Regions from separate parts of the Pseudarthrobacter sp. KH_020_B genome, predicted to be linked through region 3. Evidence: predicted binding sites of a transcription regulator. Region 3 holds the regulator's gene; each other region holds the start of a gene.
The links. The regulator LexA, encoded in region 3, represses DNA repair genes until DNA is damaged. The targets are predictions, from matches to a motif close to TCGAACANNTGTTCGA.

Region 1 (6,664 bases), 1.0 Mb from region 3:
CGCGGGCGCGGTACCCGTTCTGCATGCTCATCAGCGTGACGCGCTCGGAACCGAAGCGGTCAAAGATCCGGCGGTACACGTTGTGCCGTTCGGCGCTTTCGACGTCGATGTCGATGTCCGGCAACGTGGCCCGGTCCCGGGACAGGAAGCGTTCGAAGATCAGGTCGTGCTGCAGGGGGTCCACCTGGCTGATATCAATCAGGTAGTTGACCAGGCTGGAGGCCCCGGAACCGCGGGCGGCCGCCCTGACGCCCATGTCCTGGATCATCCGGGAGACCTCCGCGACCGTGAGGAAATAGGAGGAGAACCCGAGGTTCCTGATGATCCCCAGCTCATGCTCCAGCCGCGAGCGCATGTCCTTGTGGGCCGGGCCTGATATTCCCGGGAACCGCCTGCTGATCCCGGCCTCACAGCGTTGTACCAGTTCAATATGCGGGTCCTGGCTGATGCCAATGACCGATGCCTCGGGGACTACTGGCTGCTTCCATCCCATGTCAGTCACCGGGTCAATCCGGCAGAAGTCGGCGAGCGCCTCGGTCTGTGCCATCAGCTGTTTGAGGTCCGCTGCGCCATACCCTGCGGCGCGGATGATTTCCTTGCCGAGCTGAAGCATCTGCGCCGATGATTTGAGCCAGGCCTGCCCGTTGGGCTGGAGCAGCGGTTCGGCCGCGAGTTCGGGGAGGGACTTCAGCGTCCGGGCGGAGTCGAGCACGTCCGCCGTGGCGGCACCGTCTTCTGCGCAGTAGCGGACCGCATTGGTGAGTACGGCTGGCACGTGGTGTTCTTCCGCGAGTTTGAGCATGCGTACTGCGTGGGCGGTGCTCAGGGGCGCTCCGGGGGCGGTGAGCTGGGAAACGACTTCGGCCACCAGGGTTCTTGGGGGCATGGCGTCCAGCCAGCTTTTGAAAAGAGTGCGCGGACGGAGGTAGCGCCGGCCGCTCATGGCCCGTCCGACGTCGGAATCCGGGCCGATCAGGACGGTCAGGACCGGTTTCAGGGTTTGGGGGTCGAGCGTGCGGGAGGCGAGTTCGGCGCGTGTGACCGCCACCGGCACCGTTCCCCCGGCTTTGCCGGAGGTACGGGCATGGGCATCGGACACCAGCCGGCACAGTGCGCGGTAGCCCGCCCCGTTGTTGTGGCCGCGGGCGAGCACCACCACCCTGCCGGCGAGCTGGGTGCGGTGGTCGCCGTCGTCGTCGAAGACCGCAAGGTCCACTCCCACGATGGGGTCGATGCTGGCTTCCATGCAGGCCTTAAGGTGCTTGATGGTGCCGTAGAGGCCGTCCCGGTCCGTGCAGGCGAGCGCGGTTGCGCCGTCCGCGGCGGCAACTTGGGTCAGTTCGTCGGGCCAGGCCACGCCATAGTGTGCGCTGAAGGCCGTGGAAACGTGAAGGTGGGAGAAGCTCATGCTGTTTGGGGCCGGAGGGCGTCGTGGATCTGCAGGAGCCTCCAGCAGCCGCTGCCGACATGCCTGCTCAGGTCCAGGGTGAGCGGCTCCCCTTCATCCCGGGGCCCGGCACTCCGCGGGTCCGCCCGCACTTGGACGCGCCAGATTTCGTGGTCCACCAGCCCCGGCCCGCTGCCGAGGGGCGCACGGCGTTCCTCGGCCCACCACTGCCGGCGTTCGTACCACCGGACAGGCTCGGCGCATACCGTGTAGTGCCGCCCGGCCCACTGGAGTTTCAGCGGCTGGCCGGCGGGGGTGCAGACGACGTCCACGGACTCGCTGAACATACCCATGGGCGCCTCCCGGAACTGAACGGAGCTGATGCAAAGTGCTGCTGCAAAAGCAGGGTATTCGAATACATGTTCGAATAAATCCAGTCTACGACGGTGCTCCGACAAAACCTAGACAGGGGTGGACGGACGGGCAGCAGGAGGGCAGGATTATGGCATGAGCACCAATGACGCACTCCTCAAGCACGTAAGCATCAAGGCCCAGGACGAAAAGCTCGTGGCAACCTTCGATATCGACGGCAACATCCCGGGGGCAGGTGCGTACGTAGTGGGGCTGGTGGCGGCGAGCCCTGATTACTCATCACAAAGACGCTTGGGCATTGAGTTCATGAACGGGGAGGCCATTGCCTTCTACTCGTTCAGCCATGACCAGAGCGCCGAGGAAAACTACGATCTTGGCGGCGTGACGCACTCGGGCAGCACCATCACGGGCAACTTCCCCGTCGCGGCCGTCCATGGCCTGGGCAAGGGGCACATTATGTCGGCCTTCAGCGAGGCTGACGGCAGGGAGTTCCAGTCGGGCGTCGCCGTCGACGAATCGCTCTAGGCAACACCGGGACAGGTGCTGCCGGAACCGTGTCCGGACAGCACCCGGGGCGGCGTCAGCTGCTTTCTTTGTGGACCTTCATTTCGAGTTCAATGAACCCCGAGATCATGGCCCGGTAGGTTGATTCCACGATGTCCGGATCAATGTCCTTCTTTTCCGCGGCGGCCCGGACATGCGCAATCACCCGTTCCACCCGGCCGGGCGCGCGGACTTCAGCGTCGTCCCCCTTCAGGGTCCCGGCGATCCGGATCAGGCGTTCACGCCGCGCAATGAGCGTGACAATCTGCTCGTCAACTTCGTCGACCGCAATCCGAACGGCAGCGAGCTGTTCCTTGTCGGCCAAAGCGTCCCTATCGTGTCCTTGAATTGTTGCCATCTTCTGACAGTATCGAAGCATGCAGCCCAGAGTCGACTTCATCTCACTAGGCGTTCGCAGTGTTGACGCCTCCCGCCGGTTCTACGCGGAGGGCCTCGGCTGGCCTGTCCAGCGCGAGTTTCCCGGCGATGTGGTGTTCATCCAGGTCAACCACGGCCTCATCCTTTCCCTGTGGGATGCCGCGCAGATGCACGCCGAGGCCGGGGTAGGCGCTCCCGGCCCGGTCCCCTGCATCACGCTTAGCCACAACCTGCCCAGCACCGAGGCGGTGGACCGAGTCATGGCGGAAGCGGCATCGGCCGGGGCCACCATCGTCGCCGCACCCGTCACTCAGCCTTGGGGCGGGTACAGCGGCTATTTCGCCGATCCGGACGGCTTCCGCTGGGAGATCGCCTATAACCCCACCTGGGGAGTGGACGACGCCGGCAAGGTCACCGTTTAGGGGCACGTCGCCCCGGGTGCCGGCTTAGAAGAGTGCTTCCACCGGCCGGATGAGTTCCGGGGAGTTGTTGCGTACGTCACCCACCTCGGTACCGACCGAATCCACATGCCAGTCAGCCGCGACTTCCTTCACATGGGCCCGGACCAGGTCCACGAGGAAGGCGGCGTCATCGATCTGCGGATCAAGCCACGACGCCATCGTTGCCCGGTCCATGGGCAGTGGCACGCGGTCGTGCAGGGCAGTGAGCTTGCCGAAAATTGTGGACTCAGCACCGGGCGGCGGGGTGTCTGCGGTCAGGATGGACGTGGAGAGCATCCACCGTCCGGGATCGCCGTCGGCCTTGGACGGATCCTTCCACCACTCATACAGGCCCGCGAACACCAGCCCGCCGGTCTTGCCTGGATGAACGTAGTAGGGCTGTTTGGCTTTGCCGGTGCCCTGCTTCCATTCGTAGTACCCGTCCGCAGGGACAGCGCAGCGGCGTGACTTCACGGCCTTGCGGAAGGCCGGCTTCTCCAGCACAGTCTCGCTCCGCGCGTTGATCATCTTGGGACCGATCCCCGGATCCTTCGCCCAGGACGGTACCAGGCCCCAGCGGGCCACATGCAGCTGCCGCACGGGGCTGTCGTCGATCAGCCGTTCCAGGACGATTGGAACGGCGTCGGTCGGCGCCACGTTCCAGGACGGGGGAAGGTGCACTTCTTCTTCCAGCTGGGCATCAAAGTCGGCCAGCAAATCGCCCACGGCCCGTGCCATCACATAGCGTCCACACATGGCTCCAGCATGCCATCAGCGTTATGTACTGTCATCCGACACGGCTTCCGCCGGGCATTCGAAGGGCCGGCTCAGGGAATAGTCCGCCGCGGGTTACCGTTGACAGGAACGAACCCCCTCAACGAAATCAGGAGAGCTCCGTGGACTTTACCCCCGAGAACGGCACCATCACCATGTTTTCCACCACCTGGTGCGGCTACTGCAACCGGCTGAAGAAGCAGCTGGACGCGCAGGGCATCGGCTACACGGAAATCAACATCGAAGAGGTGGAGGGCACAGCCGACCTCGTGGAGAAGCTCAACGGCGGCAACCGCACCGTCCCCACCGTGCTCTTCCCGGACGGCACGGCCGCCACCAACCCTTCCGCCGCCGAGGTAAAAAGCCGCCTCGCAGCCTGAGACCTGCAGCCCATGTGGTAGACAGAACGGGACCAACATCCGTGTTGGTCCCGTTCTTGTCTATCTGCATTGAGGGAGCCTTTCGTGGTCCATAAAGTCAAAGGTGTCATAGCCCGCTCCAAGGGCGCCCCGGTCACTCTGGAGACCATCCTGGTCCCGGATCCGGGCCCGGGCGAGGCCCTGGTGGACATCATCACCAGCGGCGTCTGCCACACCGACCTGCACTACAAACTGGGCGGTATCAGCGATGACTTCCCGTTCCTCCTGGGCCACGAGGCCACCGGCGTGGTCAGCGCCGTGGGCCCCGACGTCACCAATGTCGTCCCGGGCGACCGTGTGGTACTGAACTGGCGGGCCGTCTGCGGCAATTGCCGTGCGTGCAACCGTGGCCAGGCACAGTACTGCTTCAACACCCACAACGCCACCCAGAAGATGACGCTTGAGGACGGCACCGAACTGTCCGCCGCCCTGGGCATCGGCGCGTTCACCGAAAAGACACTCGTGGCTGCCGGCCAGTGCACCAAGGTGGATCCCGACGCCGACGCTGCCGCGATCGGCCTGCTGGGCTGCGGCGTCATGGCCGGACTGGGCGCCGCGATCAACACCGGCGGCGTCAAGCGCGGCGATACCGTCGCCGTCATCGGCTGCGGCGGCGTGGGCGTGGCTGCCATCGCCGGCGCCGCGCTCGCCGGAGCCACCACCGTCATCGCCGTCGACATTGACGCGAAAAAGCTGGAGCGCGCCAAGGAACTCGGCGCCACCCACACCGTGGATTCCTCGGATTCGGACCCGGTGGAGAAAATCCGGGAGCTCACCGGCGGGTTCGGCGCTGACGTGGTGATTGACGCCGTCGGCCGCCCCGAAACGTACAAGCAGGCGTTCTACGCGCGCGACCTCGCCGGCACCGTTGTGCTGGTGGGCGTCCCGACGCCGGAGATGACCCTTGAACTGCCGCTCCTGGACGTTTTCGGCCGCGGAGGATCGCTGAAGTCCTCCTGGTACGGCGACTGCCTGCCGTCCCGGGACTTCCCCATGCTGATCAGCCTCTACAAGCAGGGCAAGCTGGACCTGGATGCCTTTGTTACCGAGCGGATCACCATCGACCAGGTGGAGGAAGCGTTCGAGAAGATGCACTCCGGTTCGGTGCTGCGTTCGGTGGTGGAACTGTGAGCCTCCGGATCGAGCGACTCGTCACGTCCGGAACATTCTCGCTCGACGGCGGCACCTGGGATGTGGACAACAACGTCTGGATCGTGGGCAACGAGGAGGAATGCGTGGTGATCGACCCCGCGCACGACGCCAAGGCCGTTGCCGCCGCCGTCGGTGGCCGGAAGCTCAGGGCGATCCTGCTGACCCACGGCCACGACGACCACATCCGTTCGGTGGGTGACTTCTGGGACCTCGTCCAGGCCCCGATCCACCTCCACGAGGCCGACTGGATGCTGTGGAAGAGTGTCTACCCGGACGTGGAACCCGACGTCGCCATCAAGCACGGCGACGTCATTGAGGTGGCGGGGGCCAGCCTGACGGCCCTGCACACCCCCGGGCACTCGCCTGGCTCGGTGTCCTTCCACCTGGCTGACGGGCCCGACGGCGAGGGCTCGCTCTTCAGCGGCGACACCCTGTTCCAGGGCGGCCCCGGCGCCACGGGAAGGTCCTACAGCGACTTCCCCACCATCATCGAGTCGATCCGGACGTGGCTGCTGCCGCTCCCGGCCGAAACGGTGGTCCGGACCGGGCACGGCGACAGCACCACCATCGGAGCCGAAGCCCCGCACCTGGACGAGTGGATCGCGAGGGGCCACTAAAGGCCCCGGCAAGCGTCGGCTACGCCTCCCCAGTGTCCAAACCGGCATAGCTGCCGAAGTCGGCATGCTGGAGGGAGGCGTGGCCCGCGTACGCCGCAACAACGGCGTCCTCGACATCCTGGACCGTCAGCCCAGGCACCAGATCGTTGGCCGCGCCGGCGGTGGCCGGGTCCCAGTCCAGGCCCAGGGCTGCATAGCTGTCCGTCAGGACGCTGCGGATGGGGGCCGAATTCTCCACCACGATCACGGAACTGAACAGCCACCCGCCGCTCACCACGCGCTGCGCTGTGCCCACGAGTTTGATCCGGTGCGCCGGGTCGGCCGGGTGGGTACCGTGAACGCTGAACTCCCCCGGGCAGTACTCCCCAGGAATTTCGCCCACTGCTGCCTGCACACCGATGTTCCGTAGGGACTGCGCCAGCAGCTCTCCAAAGAAACTGAACCGGTCCTTGGAACCGGCAATGGCGTCCCCATGGGGCATCACATGGTCCACCACCAGCGTGCCCTCGTGATAGGCGGCGGCGCGGCCGCCGGCCTTCCGCACCAGAGGTGCGAATCCGTGCTCCCGGCAGGCCTGGGCGG
Region 2 (6,664 bases), 2.0 Mb from region 3:
GTCGCGCTCCTCCGCGAGGTCAAGGAAGTTGAACGCGGACGCCTCAAGGATTACGCTCTCCGCCGTCCCGGCGTTTCCTATGTTGAAGCCGGATCGGTGTGGGATGTCGACGCAACGGTGGCGCTCCCGTGCGCCACGCAGAACGAGCTCGACGGCGATGCTGCCGCTCGCTTGGTCCGCAACGGCTTGGTCGCCATCGGCGAAGGTGCGAACATGCCCTCCACCCGCGACGCTGTCTCGGTGTTCCAGGATGCTGGCGTGCTGTTCGGGCCGGGCAAGGCCGCGAACGCAGGCGGCGTGGCGACGTCGGCGCTTGAGATGCAGCAGAACGCCAGCCGCGATTCCTGGTCTTTCGAGCACACTGAACAGCGGCTCACGGAGATCATGGTGGGGATCCACCACCGCTGCGCGTCAACCGCGGACGAGTACGGCGACCCGGGCAACTACGTGCTCGGTGCCAACATCGGCGGCTTCGTCAAGGTAGCTGACGCCATGCTGGCGCAGGGTCTCATCTGACGGCATGCCGGCAGAGCAGGGTGCCGTCCTGCACTTCCAGCACTGCGGCCCGGACGTGGCTGAGGCGGGTCTTGGGGTCCGCTGTCATGCCGTCGATATCCGCGCCGTTCCAGTGCGGATGGGTGAAATACACGATGAGTGCCCGCTCCTTACCGTCTGCCGTGGCCTCCAGCGGCACCACGTCCGCGTGCCGTCCTACTACCGGGCCGCCGTCGGCCGTTTCAGGTGCCGTCAGGATGAGCCCCTCAGAATATTCCTGCCGCGTCCAGTCGCCTGAGGCGTCCTCGGACCGGTAGATCGCCTGGCCACGCCATTCGTCCACGATCATCCAGAACTGGCCGCCGAGCTTGAAGACTTTGGGTCCTTCGTGCGGACGCCCGCCGATGGTCAGGCCTTCAAGAACCCACGACGACGGATCGGCCGGGGTCCTGCTTGCCGCGCTGTAGGTGTTGGATCCCCGGGATTCATCCTTGTACCAGAGCCGATGCAGACCGTCTCCGCAGAGGGCCACTGCCGCGTCGATGACCCGCGGAGAATCCAGGTCGATGGCACCGAGGAATTCCCAGGTGACCAAGTCCGCGCTGGCGAACTGGACGATGGCGGCGTTGCCTGTCCAATCGGTCCGCACGCCTGCGAGGACCGTCAGGTACATGATCCATTGGTCACCGATTCGGACGACGTCGGGCGCCCAGAGTGTGGCGGGAAGTTCAGTTCCTGGCGGGACCAGTCCGTCCAGCGTGCCCTGATATTGCCAGTTGAGGCCGCCATCGGACGAGCGGGCCACCCCGATTGCCGTGCCGTGCACCCACTCGACACCCGTCAGGCCGGTTTCCGTTGCCCGGCGTTGAGTGTAGTAGAGCACCCAGTCGCCGGTCAGATGGTCGGATACCAGAATGGGGTCTGTGGGGCCGTCCCAGACGGGATCCTGATAGGGAGATTTGAAGGCGTCACAGCTGAGTGGCGCGACGCTGTGTGCTGCAGTTGCACGGGAAAAACGGGAAGCGGCGGCTTCGGTGTGCACGGGGAATCTCCAGGTGGATGGGCAGTCAGAATTCCGTACAGCATATGCGGGAAAGTGCTTTCCCGCAGCTGGACTGAAGGAAGTCGTTCCGTTATAAGGTGACGTCCTCGGACGTGCGGAGGAGCGCCCCGTCCGGGAGCGGGTCCTCGGGCGGCTGATGCGGCCATGTCCACTCGGGCAGCGGGTCACCGGGCGGGATGTCCTCGGGCTGTGTGTATTTGGGCGGGGCCTGGCCAAGTTCGAGGTCCCTCGGTTGCTCCAGGACCTGGGCTGGCCAGGTCGGTGGTTCCCAGTCGGGGTGTTCGCTGGCGTAGTGCCGTCCGGTGGGAGATATCCAGCCCGGTGGGTCATCTTTGGTGGCTGCGGTGGGTGTCCAACCGGTGGTGTGTCTCAACCGGTGATGCCGATGGCATGGCTGCCCGAGATTTGATATGCCGGTGGTGCCGCCGTGGGCCCAGGCGAGAAGGTGGTCGGCTTCGTTGTCCAAAGAGTGGTTGCTGCAGCCGGGGAATGGGCACTTTCCATCCCGCAATCTAAGCCATTGGCGCATCGCTTTGGGGATCCGGTAGCTGTCACGGCCGATTTCCAGCGGTGCGCCGTCGCGGGGGTCTGTCAGGACGCGGTGGAACGAATCGGCGCCGTCGGCGATCAGGTGGCGGGCCATGGACGGCGGGATTGGCCCGTACCCATCGAGCATCGCGGGTTCATCGGTCAGGCCCATAAGCGCGAAGACCGGCACCGTGACCAGGACTTGCGCCTTGGGTGACGGGATCAGATCGGCCTGCCCGCCCAGAAGCCAAGCCGCGGCGCTGTCGGCACGGAGTTGGGTGAGGGTCCTGGACTCGGTGGGTCCCTGCAGAGCGCGGGCGGCGCTGGTGGCGCGGTCCCAGATCCCGGAGGCCTGATCGGCCGGGAGGTAGGCGGAGAGCCAGGCCATGCCGTCACGGTCCGGGGAGTACTCCAGCCGCCGGTCCGCCGCGCTGCGGGTGTGGCGTGTTTGGATGCTGTCCGGGTGGTGGCGTTCGCGCCAGGTCCGGGCCTTGGCGCGGAACCGGGACGGGATCATCTCCCCGGCCAGGCAACCCCGCGCCGGGTTGGGTGCCTCCGGGCCCAGGAAGTGCGCCTCCAACGCAGCCGCGCCGACGGGATCCAGATTGCCTGTTTCGTCCACCATGATCCGGGCGTGCTGCCACGAAATGGTCCCTGCTTCCAGGGCGGCCAGCGTCAAAGGCAGAGCGGTGGTCAGGCGGTGCGCTTCGCCCAGCAGCGCGTCACCCGTGCGTTCGCTGACTGTCAGGGCGCAGGCAACCTCGGCCACGATGCCCCTGTCCTGGGCGGTCTGCTCCTGCGGCGAAGTGATGGGGCCCGCGATGGTCTGGGCGGCCTCGTCGTAACCGCTGGCGGCATGGACCTTCACGGCAGCGAACATGGCTTCCAACTCCACGGTCCCCGACAGGACGGTCACGCAAAGCTCAGCCTGCCAGCGAGCCAGGTCCCCACACGTTGCGGACGGACCAGTCACTGAAGGGGCACCATCCGGACCAGTTGCAGCCCGGCCGCAGGCAGGGCCTGCGGCCAGGTCAGCGGCCGGATCCACGGCCGTCCCGCGAAGCACACCGGCCAGCTGCAAAGCAGAGGCCGAGATGGTCTCCAGAATCTCTGCCGCTGCCGTGTTGTCCATACCTCCATCATGTCGAGGGGGTACGACATTTAAGGTTGGCAGCGTGACCACGCGAAAAGAAGTTCGGAATCTCCCCCAAACGCAGGGCTTTCCGGCTCTCGAGTGCTCCGGCGAGGCTTTCCGAGTCTCAGTCGGCCCACTCAGTCGGCCCAAGCATGCGGGCCAGCATGACGGGTCGGGTGACAGACCCCACTCCCCGGCATGACAGGTCAGAACGTCCCGCGCTAGTAGCGTGTTCACCTCCGCCGTACTCCTGAAGGACATAACGATCAACCGCTCCGCCGCCACCAAAGCACTGACGCTGTTCACCACTCTGCTTCTCGCCAGCGCCCTCACCGGTTGTGACGCCGCAGCCCAGGCCGCAACGCAGGCCGCAACCAAGGTGGCCGAAGCTGTCAGGGAAGCACCGCCGTCGGGCAACTCCGGCGAATCATCTGTGAGCCCGGCCGACGTGGCAACGGCCCTCGCCCAGCTGGAAACCATCCCGGTGAAGGGGCGTGCCCCCAAGACCGGCTACACCCGCGAGGAATTCGGCCCCGCCTGGGCCGACGTCGACCGAAACGGCTGCGACACGAGAATTATCTGCACTCCCATGACAGCTGAAACGGCGGAATCCCTGTGATGGTGGGCGGTGGAAGGGCATCTGAACGGCGTTTTGTTTTGAGCGACGTGCGTGACGAATGCCGCAACCTTTCGACGAACATAAGTCGTTTGCTTGTCGTCGTGCTGACGACTTTCGTGCTGAGTGGCTGTGCGACATTGCCTTCGCTCCAGCCTGTTACGGCCCAAGAGAGCCATCCCGGCAGCGCGTTGGCTGCACTGGATTCCCTGCCAGTCAAGGGTCGAGCGCCGAAGACCGGCTATACGCGAAGTGAGTTTGGCGAAGCGTGGACCGACGAGAGTGGTGCTGAGTGGGCTAATAACGGGCTATCGACACGCGAAGACATTCTGTCGCGGGACCTTACCTCGATCGCGTGCAAGACGCCTCCCCCCGTGAGAGCCGCGCCCCACTGCGTGGTCAAGTCTGGGATTCTGAACGACCCATACACCGCGCGGAAAATACAGTTCACTCGTGGCGCGACTTCCTCGATGGCGGTCCAAATCGATCACGTTTCTGCCCTTGGTGATGCATGGCAAAAGGGCGCGCAACAACTTACACGCGATGAGCGGATCTCATTCGCCAATGACCCTTTGAACCTCCTCGCGGCAGACGGCCGAAGCAACCAGCAAAAGAGGGCTTCAGATGCTGCGTCCTGGCTTCCTCCCAATAAGCAGTTTCGTTGCACTTATGTTGCCCGTCAGATCGCGGTGAAGGCCAAGTACGAGCTCTGGGTAACAGGAGCCGAGAAGGACGCAATGGCGCAAGTTCTGTCATCCTGCCCGGAACTGCGTTTGCCTACGGTAACCGAGGCGACCCGTCCACTTGATGCTTCAAATTCGTCAAGCCAGAGATAACACTCGGATGCTGACCCCCGTCGACGTCCGTCCAACGTTCCGGACTCGGAACCAGCCGCTGGCAAAAGTAGTTTATCCAAAGATTGTAAATTTTCTTGCCCGGCACTAGCCTCACGTTAGAGATACCTCATTGGGGAGGTATCCAATTGAATCGGGGGATTCACATGTCATTTCGCAGTCTTATGAAATCCGGTATGACAGTAAGGGCCCGAGTGGCCAAAAAGCTATCAAAGGTAGTCTCGCAGCCGCGATTGTCGCGGCTGTTTCGCTGAGCTTGTTGGCGGCACCGGCCAACGCGGAAACCGAAGGAACTCACAGCTCCCCGGAGGCGGGGATGACGGCATACCAAGTGGTGTCCGCCTCTGCGAACACCGGCGGCGGCATTCTGACGCTGGAAAACGGCCAAAAGCTGCAGCTCCCGGCAGAAGCGTTCCAGAAATGGCAAGCCAAGCCACATCCGGCCAACAAGGCCGCGGCAGCCACCTCAAACACCGCGGATGCTGTTGTGACCGTGGGCTACGGCCAGAAGCCCCAGACCGCGGCCACACAGCTCCATAGGACCGCGCTGGCTGTCCCAGCCGGAGTCGCCTATGGCAACTGCGGCTCATCCTGGATCGAATACAAAGGCATCGGCAACCGGAACGCCACGATTGCCACGGGATTCACAGTAATTGCCCCAGTCATCGCCTACGGCTGGTACGTCGGCATCTATGACAACGCCGGATACAGCGAGCAGCCCTGGTACAAGCCCAACTACACGGGCGGGGCCAGCTGGTCCGGCTACCGCACTCTCATCAATATGGCCCTCGGATACTCTTGGGCAGAGGTAAACAGCGGAAGCTGGGCGATGTTGAATGACGGAACGATTTGCGTTTCCGGCTCGCCATTTGACGACGCCACCATCTACTGATGCGCGTACTCTAGCCGTATGGATTTCACCAATGCTGGGGATCCGCCACCACGGCGGATCCCCAGCCAGACCGAGATGCTTGCCCAGTTCGGGCAAGCTGTTGCTGTGCTCACTGCCCCGCCGCCCGGCGCCCGGCTGGATATAAGCGGTGGAGCCGTAGATGATCGGATCTGGTGCATCGACATCGACTACCGGGTCAACAACCAACTCGCAGCGCGGGCCCGCACCGTCCGCGAATTGACCCCTTCGCCAGCCCATGGCGCTCCCGGAGACTTTTTGCGCTCCGCCTTGATCGAATTCAGCGTGAATGTCGAGCTGGCTGTCGGCCGTCCCGCCGCTGACCCCGACCAACCACGAGGAATGCAACTCACTTCACAGCAGGAGCAACTAGCCGCACGCGGAATCACGGGCGACGCCGAAATGACCATAGACGGCACCATCCAGACCGCCATCACACTTCATATTCCCGGCTATCGGGCGCATTTGGCCAGACACGGTCAAACTAGCGTGATCTACATCGGCAGCGACACCGTGCCCATCCCTGATCTGCAGATGACCACCACGCCGCACGCTTGAGTTCTTGCCGGGTCGCGACGCTCAGTGCAGGGCCATGGCAGAGTGTCTTGCTGTTGAGTTCCCGATATATAGGCCGGGTGATGTGACCCTTAATGCTGCGGATAATCCCTTGCTCTGTTCGTCCCCAGCTTGTTCATGTGTTCTTTGATTTATAGGACATGGGGACCTGCGTGCTAATTCGATGTTGAATGGGTGCGCATCATCTGGCGCAGTGCGAGCCTGGCGCCGTCGAGCTCGGCTCGAGATTGTTCTAGTTCCCGCCGAGCTGCGGCATGCTCGGTGCTCGACGTGAGAAGCGTGTTTTGTAGTTGCCTGTTCTCGTTCTCAAGCACTCTTAGCCGTTCCAGAAGCTCCTGTTTCGCGAGGGTGCTTACTTGTTCGCCAAGGTTGCGCTGAAGTCTGAGGCGGAGCCGCTCACGTTCGCCGCGGAGGTCACGTATCTCTGCCCTGGCATCGGCCAGCTCTGCCCTCAAACCTTTGACAGTGCGGTCATCGGCTGCATTCG
Region 3 (6,664 bases):
CCGCCGCAGGATCCGCACTCGCATGGCCAAGCTGCGCCGCGAGATCGCGGCGATGAAGCCGGCACGGGAAACCAAGCGGGCCAACCGCCGTCGTAATTCAGTGCCGTCCGTTGCGATTGCCGGTTACACCAACGCCGGGAAGTCATCGCTGCTGAACAGGCTGACCGACGCCGGTGTGCTGGTGGAGAACGCACTCTTCGCCACCTTGGATCCCACCGTCCGCAAAGCCGAGACTTCCGATGGCCTCGGCTACACGCTGGCGGACACCGTGGGTTTTGTCCGTTCACTGCCCACCCAGCTAGTGGAGGCCTTCCGCTCCACGTTGGAGGAAGTGGCGGACGCGGATCTGATCCTGCACGTTGTGGACGTGTCCCACCCGGACCCCGAGGGCCAGATTGCTGCTGTCCGCAAGGTCTTCAGCGAAGTGGATGCCCGCAAGGTGCCCGAGATCATTGTCCTGAACAAGGCCGATGCCGCTGATCCGTTTGTGGTGGAGCGACTCAAACAGCGCGAGCCGCGGCACGTGGTGGTCTCGGCCCGCACCGGCCAGGGGATCGCCGAACTGTTGCGTGCCATCAGTGAAGGGATACCGCGGCCCAGCGTGAAGCTGGAGCTCCTTATTCCCTACGACCGCGGCGACCTGATCAGCAAACTGCACGAGACCGATGCCGAGATCCTGAGCCTGGATCACGGCGAGCACGGTACGCGCGCTTTGGTGATGGTGCGTGAGGGCCTTGCGGCTGAACTGGAATCCTTCATCAACCATGACTGACCTGGTGGCAGGGGAAATTTCCGAGACGGCCGGCGAGCAGTTCGTGATTGAGCTGCTCGACCGCGCCGTCGCCGGGATGGGCGGCCAAAGCCGCGCTGGACAGCACGAGATGGCGCGGCAAGTGGCCAAGGCCATCGAAACCGGCGACCACCTCCTGGTCCAGGCTGGTACTGGTACCGGTAAATCGCTGGCCTACCTGATTCCGCTCATTGCGCACTCGCTCGTGAGTAACAAGCCCACCCTGGTGTCCACAGCAACGCTTGCGCTGCAGACCCAGATTGTGGGGCGCGACCTTCCCCGGCTGCTGAAGACCATCACGCCTGCCCTGGACCGGCCGGTCAAGGTGGCGCTGGTCAAGGGCCGCTCCAACTATGTGTGCCGGCACAAGCTCGAAGGCGGGTTCCCCTCCGAGGAACCCGCCGAGGGCCAGCTGTTCTCCCTCGGAGAAGACACCAGCGTCCCGCATTTCGCCGCTGCCCTGGGCGGGCCCTCGTCCCAGCTGGGGAAAGAAGTGGTGCGCCTGCGCGAGTGGGCGGAAAAAACCACCACGGGAGACCGTGATGAACTGCTTCCCGGTGTAACCGACCGGGCTTGGCGCCAGGTTTCGGTGACGTCCATGGAATGCCTGGGGGCCCAGAAATGCCCCATGGCAGCTGAATGCTTCAGCGAACTGGCGCGCCACAACGCCGCCGAGGCCGACGTTGTGGTCACCAACCATGCCATGCTCGCCGTCAGCGCCTTTGAAGGCCTCGCCGTGCTGCCCGAATACGACGTTGTGGTGGTGGACGAGGCCCACGAACTGCAGGACCGCGTCACCGGTGCGGTGTCGGGGCAGCTCTCCGTGGCAATGGTCCACGCTGCGGCGTCGGGCGCGCGGAAACACACGGCCATCACCGTGGATGCCCTCAACGCAGCCGCCGCCAACCTGGAACTCGCCCTTGCCGGCGTGCCCAACGGGCTGCTCCCGAACGGCCTCAACGACGAACAGCTGGACTGTGTGGACCAGCTGCGCGAGGCCTGCAGGGCTGCGCTGTCCGATTCCAAGGGTGACGGCAGCCAAACGGCCGACGGCGGGCGGCAGCTCGCGCGCTCACGCCTGATGCTGATCCTCGAACTTTGTGAACGGCTGATCGTGGCCCGGGAAAACCGTGAAGTGGTGTGGTTCTCCCGTGCAAGTTCCTTCGATCCGCAGCAGGGCTATGCGCAGCCCGATGAGTCGGCGCCGGCCCTGGTCAACATCGCGCCGCTGAGCGTTGCCGGCAAGCTCCGCGAGGGGCTTTTCGCCGGCCACACCGTGGTGCTGACCTCGGCAACCCTGGCCATCGGCTCGGCCTTTGAACCGGCCGCCGGCGGCTTGGGGCTTGTGGGTGAGGGCGCACCGAGCTGGACCGGGATCGACGTGGGATCGCCCTTTGACTATCCCAAGCAGGGGATCCTCTACGTCGCGGGGCACCTTCCCAAGCCTGGCCGCGGGGCGTCGCCGGAGGCCCTCGACGAACTTGAGGCGCTGATCCGGGCGTCCGGCGGCGGCGCCCTGTGCCTCTTTTCGTCACGCCGTGCCGCGGAGGAGGCCGCCGAGGCAATGCGCCCCCGGCTCGGCCTCAGCATTCTGTGCCAGGGCGATTCCACCATGACGGCCCTCGTGAAGCAGTTCGCGGACGAACCGGATACCTGCCTGTTCGGCACCATGTCACTGTGGCAGGGTGTTGATGTTCCGGGTGGATCATGCCGGCTGGTGGTGATCGACCGCATCCCGTTCCCACGGCCGGATGATCCGCTGATGACCGCACGGTCACGCGCGGTTGCCCAGGCCGGCGGAAACGGCTTTATGGCGGTTTCGGCAACGCACGCGGCCATCCGCCTGGCCCAGGGCGCGGGCAGGCTGATCCGTTCCACCGGAGACAAAGGCGTGGTGGCCGTGCTTGATTCCCGGCTTGCCACCGAGCGCTACGCCGGATTCCTCCGCGCCGCGCTGCCACCGTTTTGGCCCACCACGGACCGGAAGACGGCGTTCGCCGCCCTGGAAAGGCTTTCCGGGAAGGGCGTCTGAGGGGGCGCAGGTCGTAGCGGGCCCTTGTTCTAGACGGACCTTTGTGTCCTAGAGGGACCGCAGGACCGAGACGACCTTGCCCATGATCGTGGCGTGATCGCCCAGAATGGGCTCGTACTGGGTGTTCTGCGGCAACAGCCACGTATGGCCATCGCGTTGACGGAAGGTCTTCACCGTGGCTTCGTCGTCCAGCAGGGCCGCGACAATATCCCCGTTGGCGGCATCGGACTGCCGCCGGACCACTACCCAGTCACCGTCGCAGATGGCGGCGTCCACCATGGAGTCGCCGGCCACGCGCAGCATAAACAGCTCACCCTGGCCCACGAGCTGCCGGGGCAGGGGCATCACGTCTTCCACCACCTGATCGGCAAGGATGGGTCCGCCGGCCGCGATCCGGCCCACCAGCGGCACCATGGCGGTGTCCATGGCAGAGGGAAGTTCGGTGACCGTTCCGCCGATGCCGTGCAGGACTGCGGGCTTGGTTGTCCCGTTGGACTTGGTGGACCCGCCGTCCAGCGTCAGCGGCATCAGGACTTCCATGGCGCGCGGACGCTTGGGGTCCCGGCGGAGGTATCCCAGCTTCTCCAGCTGCGAGAGCTGGTGGGTCACGCTGGACAAACTCGCCAGGCCCACGGTGTCGCCGATTTCACGCATGGACGGCGGATAGCCGTTGTCATTCACCGAGCGCTGGATCGTTTCGAGGATCTTCTTTTGGCGGGCGGTGAGCCCCTTGGGGGTCCGTTGGGGCTGGCGGCGCTGCGGTGTCGCCTTGCCCTCGGCGGCTGGTGCTGCCATGTTCGCCAATGCCTTTCGGTTGCCCGGATCCGCTCCGGCCGCTGGTGCCTGGAACGCCCCGGGGCTGGTGTCGGAGTTGATTGTCAGACCCTGCTGATCAACTACAGAGGTGGTTGTTCTTTGATCCAAACGTAGGCCAGCCGCAGGGCTTTTTCAAACATTTGTTCTAGCGAGTCTCGACAATATTCGTTGATAAGTGCTAAAAATGAAGAAGCAAAGTTCGAACATGTGTTCTACTCGTTGCTTGCGGATTCGAATACTCGAATTTATGGACGGCCCAGGCCAGCACCGGCAAGTGGACGCGGAGGGCGCACCGGGCAGCACAGTATGGTCCAGGAGGGCTCATTTCATGTCAGCTATATCTGCTTCGCAGGACTCGCGTCCGCAGCTTATGTCCGTGCAGGATCTCACCTCGCGGCAATGGTCCGCACGTGTCTCGACGCCGGCTTCGGCGCCCAGGCAGCGCACGGAATCGTTGAAGCCGCTGCGCCTGACCCGCAGGGGCCGGATTGTCCTCATCGGCATCCCGCTGATGATCCTTGCCGCCATCCTGCTTTCGCTGGCAGGTTTCCTCAACGCCCCGGCAAAGGCTGCTGATTCGGCGGCCGACCTGTCGCTGACGCCAACGGTCACGGTCACGGTGCAGGCCGGACAGTCACTCTGGGCTATCGCCGGTGCCGTGGCGCCCGAGCGTGATCCCCGTGATGTCATCGCGGATATTGCCCAGTTGAACAACCTTTCCGCCGGGGGCGTTGTCCCCGGACAGCAGCTCTTCGTCCCCACCAAGTAATGAGCCTGCAGGCTCGGGAGCGTGCCGCCGCAGGCCGTCACATTTTCAGGCCGTCTGCTTCGGACCTAAACTGTTCAGGTGAATGACCAGCTAGAGCGTCTGAACAGACTTCCCCTCCGGAGCAACCTCCGCGGACTGACCCCGTACGGTGCCCCGCAGCTGGATGTGCCCATCCTGCTGAACGTCAACGAGAACACCCATGGCGTGCCTGCGGACGTTCGGGCCGCGATCAGCGTGGCCGTGACGGAAGCCGCTGCAGGCCTCAACCGCTACCCGGACCGTGAGTTCACCGAGCTCCGGGAAGCGCTGGCTGAATATCTCGGCCACGGTCTTGATGCCACCAACATCTGGGCGGCCAACGGGTCCAACGAGGTTCTCCAGCAGATTCTCCAGGCGTTCGGCGGACCCGGGCGCACGGCCCTGGGATTCCCGCCCACGTACTCCATGTATCCGCTCCTGGCCAGCGGCACGGACACCGGGTACATCGTCGGGCAGCGGGCCGATGATTACGGGCTCAGTGCCGAATCGGCCGCGTTGCAGGTGAAGGAGCTTCAGCCCAACATCGTTTTCCTCTGCTCGCCGAACAACCCCACCGGCACGGGCCTGGGCCTGGACGTTGTGGAGGCCGTGTACTCGGCCGGCGAGGCCAGCCAGACCATCGTCATCGTTGACGAGGCCTACCATGAGTTCGCCCACGACGGAACGCCCAGCGCCCTGACGTTGCTGCCCGGGCGGGAGCGCCTCATTGTGTCCCGCACCATGAGCAAGGCGTTCGCCCTCGCGGGCGCCCGCCTGGGCTACATGGCGGCCGCTCCTGAAGTCACGGACGCAATCCGCCTGGTCCGGCTGCCGTACCACCTTTCGGCCATCACCCAGGCAACAGCTCTCGCTGCCCTCCAGCACCGCACCGCACTGATGGCCGACGTCGAGGACATCAAGGAACAGCGCGACCGCATCGTGTCGGAGCTGACCCGCATGGGCCTCAAGCCCGCCGCCTCCGATTCGAACTATGTCTTCTTCGGCGGCCTCGACCGCCCGCATGAGGTCTGGCAGCAGTTGCTGGACGGCGGCGTGCTGATCCGCGACGTCGGCATCCCCGGCCACCTGCGGGTCACAGCGGGAACTGAGACGGAGACCACAGCGTTCCTGACGTCGCTGGAACGCATCCTGGCCAGCCAGGCCAAGCTGCCCGCCTAAACTTGAAGTATCGGTGCCGCCGCGCGGCGGCACATCTCCTTCGCTGACGCATCACCGACTTCGCTTATAAGGACATATGACCATGAGTTCCACCGGATCGAACGCTGCCGAGTCCCGGACCGCACGCATGGAGCGTGCCACCAGTGAATCGTCAGTGCTCGTGGAGATCAACCTCGACGGCACGGGCGTCTCGGACATCGACACGTCTGTCCCGTTCTACGACCACATGCTGACAGCGCTGTGCAAGCACTCGCTCATTGACATGACGGTCAAGGCCACCGGTGACACCCACATTGACGTCCACCATACGGTGGAGGACGTCGCCATCACGTTCGGCGAAGTGCTGCGCACCGCCCTGGGCAACAAAGCAGGCATCCGCAGGTTCGGCGAGGCCACGGTGCCCCTCGACGAAGCACTGGCACACGCCGTCGTCGACGTCTCCGGCCGCCCCTACCTGGTGCACGGCGGCGAGCCTGCCGGGCAGGAGTACCACCTCATCGGAGGCCACTTCACCGGGTCGCTGACCCGCCACGTTTTTGAGGCCATCACGCTTCACGCAGGCATCTGCCTCCACATGAACGTCATAGCGGGCCGCGACCCGCACCACATCGTGGAAGCGCAGTTCAAGGCTTTCGCCCGCGCCCTGCGCGCTGCAGTCGAACCCGATCCCCGCGTGGAGGGAATCCCCTCCACGAAGGGTGCCCTGTGAGCGGCCAAATCCTCCGGGACGGTGCCGTCATCGATCCGGCCGCCAGCAAAAAGCCAGCATCGCCCGAGGGCAAGCCCACGGTCACTGTCCTGGATTACGGTTCCGGAAACGTCCGTTCCGCCGTTCGCGCCCTGGAGCGGGCAGGAGCCGAGGTCATCCTCAGCTCCAAGCCCGAGGACGTGCTGAACGCCGACGGCCTGGTGGTACCCGGCGTCGGCGCGTTCGAGACTGTTATGCGCGAGCTCAAGGCCGTGGACGGCATCCGGCTGATCGGCAGGCGCGTGGCCGGGGGCAGGCCGGTCCTGGCAATCTGCGTGGGCCTGCAGGTCCTGTTCGAGGCCGGGGTTGAGC

Region 1: a site for LexA is predicted at 1,799-1,814, ahead of AC3IT0_RS12250 (DUF6504 family protein). Genes of this name have one in related genera too.
Region 2: a site for LexA is predicted at 3,270-3,285, ahead of AC3IT0_RS20785 (HNH endonuclease signature motif containing protein). Genes of this name have one in related genera too.

The regions. Positions count from the first base shown of each region.
Region 1 covers NZ_CM174506.1:2,673,699-2,680,362, forward strand. The annotation lists gene AC3IT0_RS12245 (DNA polymerase III subunit alpha) at 1-1,408, opposite strand, end outside; gene AC3IT0_RS12250 (DUF6504 family protein) at 1,405-1,740, opposite strand; gene AC3IT0_RS12255 (hypothetical protein) at 1,895-2,284, shown strand; gene AC3IT0_RS12260 (chorismate mutase) at 2,340-2,660, opposite strand; gene AC3IT0_RS12265 (VOC family protein) at 2,680-3,102, shown strand; gene AC3IT0_RS12270 (SOS response-associated peptidase) at 3,127-3,858, opposite strand; gene AC3IT0_RS12275 (mycoredoxin) at 4,017-4,274, shown strand; gene AC3IT0_RS12280 (S-(hydroxymethyl)mycothiol dehydrogenase) at 4,359-5,444, shown strand; gene AC3IT0_RS12285 (MBL fold metallo-hydrolase) at 5,441-6,082, shown strand; gene AC3IT0_RS12290 (lipoate--protein ligase family protein) at 6,102-6,664, opposite strand, start outside.
Region 2 covers NZ_CM174506.1:4,426,278-4,432,941, reverse strand. The annotation lists gene gdhA (NADP-specific glutamate dehydrogenase) at 1-516, shown strand, start outside; gene AC3IT0_RS20790 (glycoside hydrolase family protein) at 509-1,537, opposite strand; gene AC3IT0_RS20785 (HNH endonuclease signature motif containing protein) at 1,629-3,218, opposite strand; gene AC3IT0_RS20780 (hypothetical protein) at 3,451-3,840, shown strand; gene AC3IT0_RS20775 (HNH endonuclease family protein) at 3,840-4,673, shown strand; gene AC3IT0_RS20770 (hypothetical protein) at 5,008-5,583, shown strand; gene AC3IT0_RS20765 (hypothetical protein) at 5,602-6,159, shown strand; gene AC3IT0_RS20760 (DUF6262 family protein) at 6,333-6,664, opposite strand, start outside.
Region 3 covers NZ_CM174506.1:1,629,699-1,636,362, forward strand. The annotation lists gene hflX (GTPase HflX) at 1-772, shown strand, start outside; gene AC3IT0_RS07670 (ATP-dependent DNA helicase) at 765-2,822, shown strand; gene lexA (transcriptional repressor LexA) at 2,871-3,617, opposite strand; gene AC3IT0_RS07680 (LysM peptidoglycan-binding domain-containing protein) at 3,967-4,407, shown strand; gene AC3IT0_RS07685 (histidinol-phosphate transaminase) at 4,486-5,604, shown strand; gene hisB (imidazoleglycerol-phosphate dehydratase HisB) at 5,687-6,313, shown strand; gene hisH (imidazole glycerol phosphate synthase subunit HisH) at 6,310-6,664, shown strand, end outside.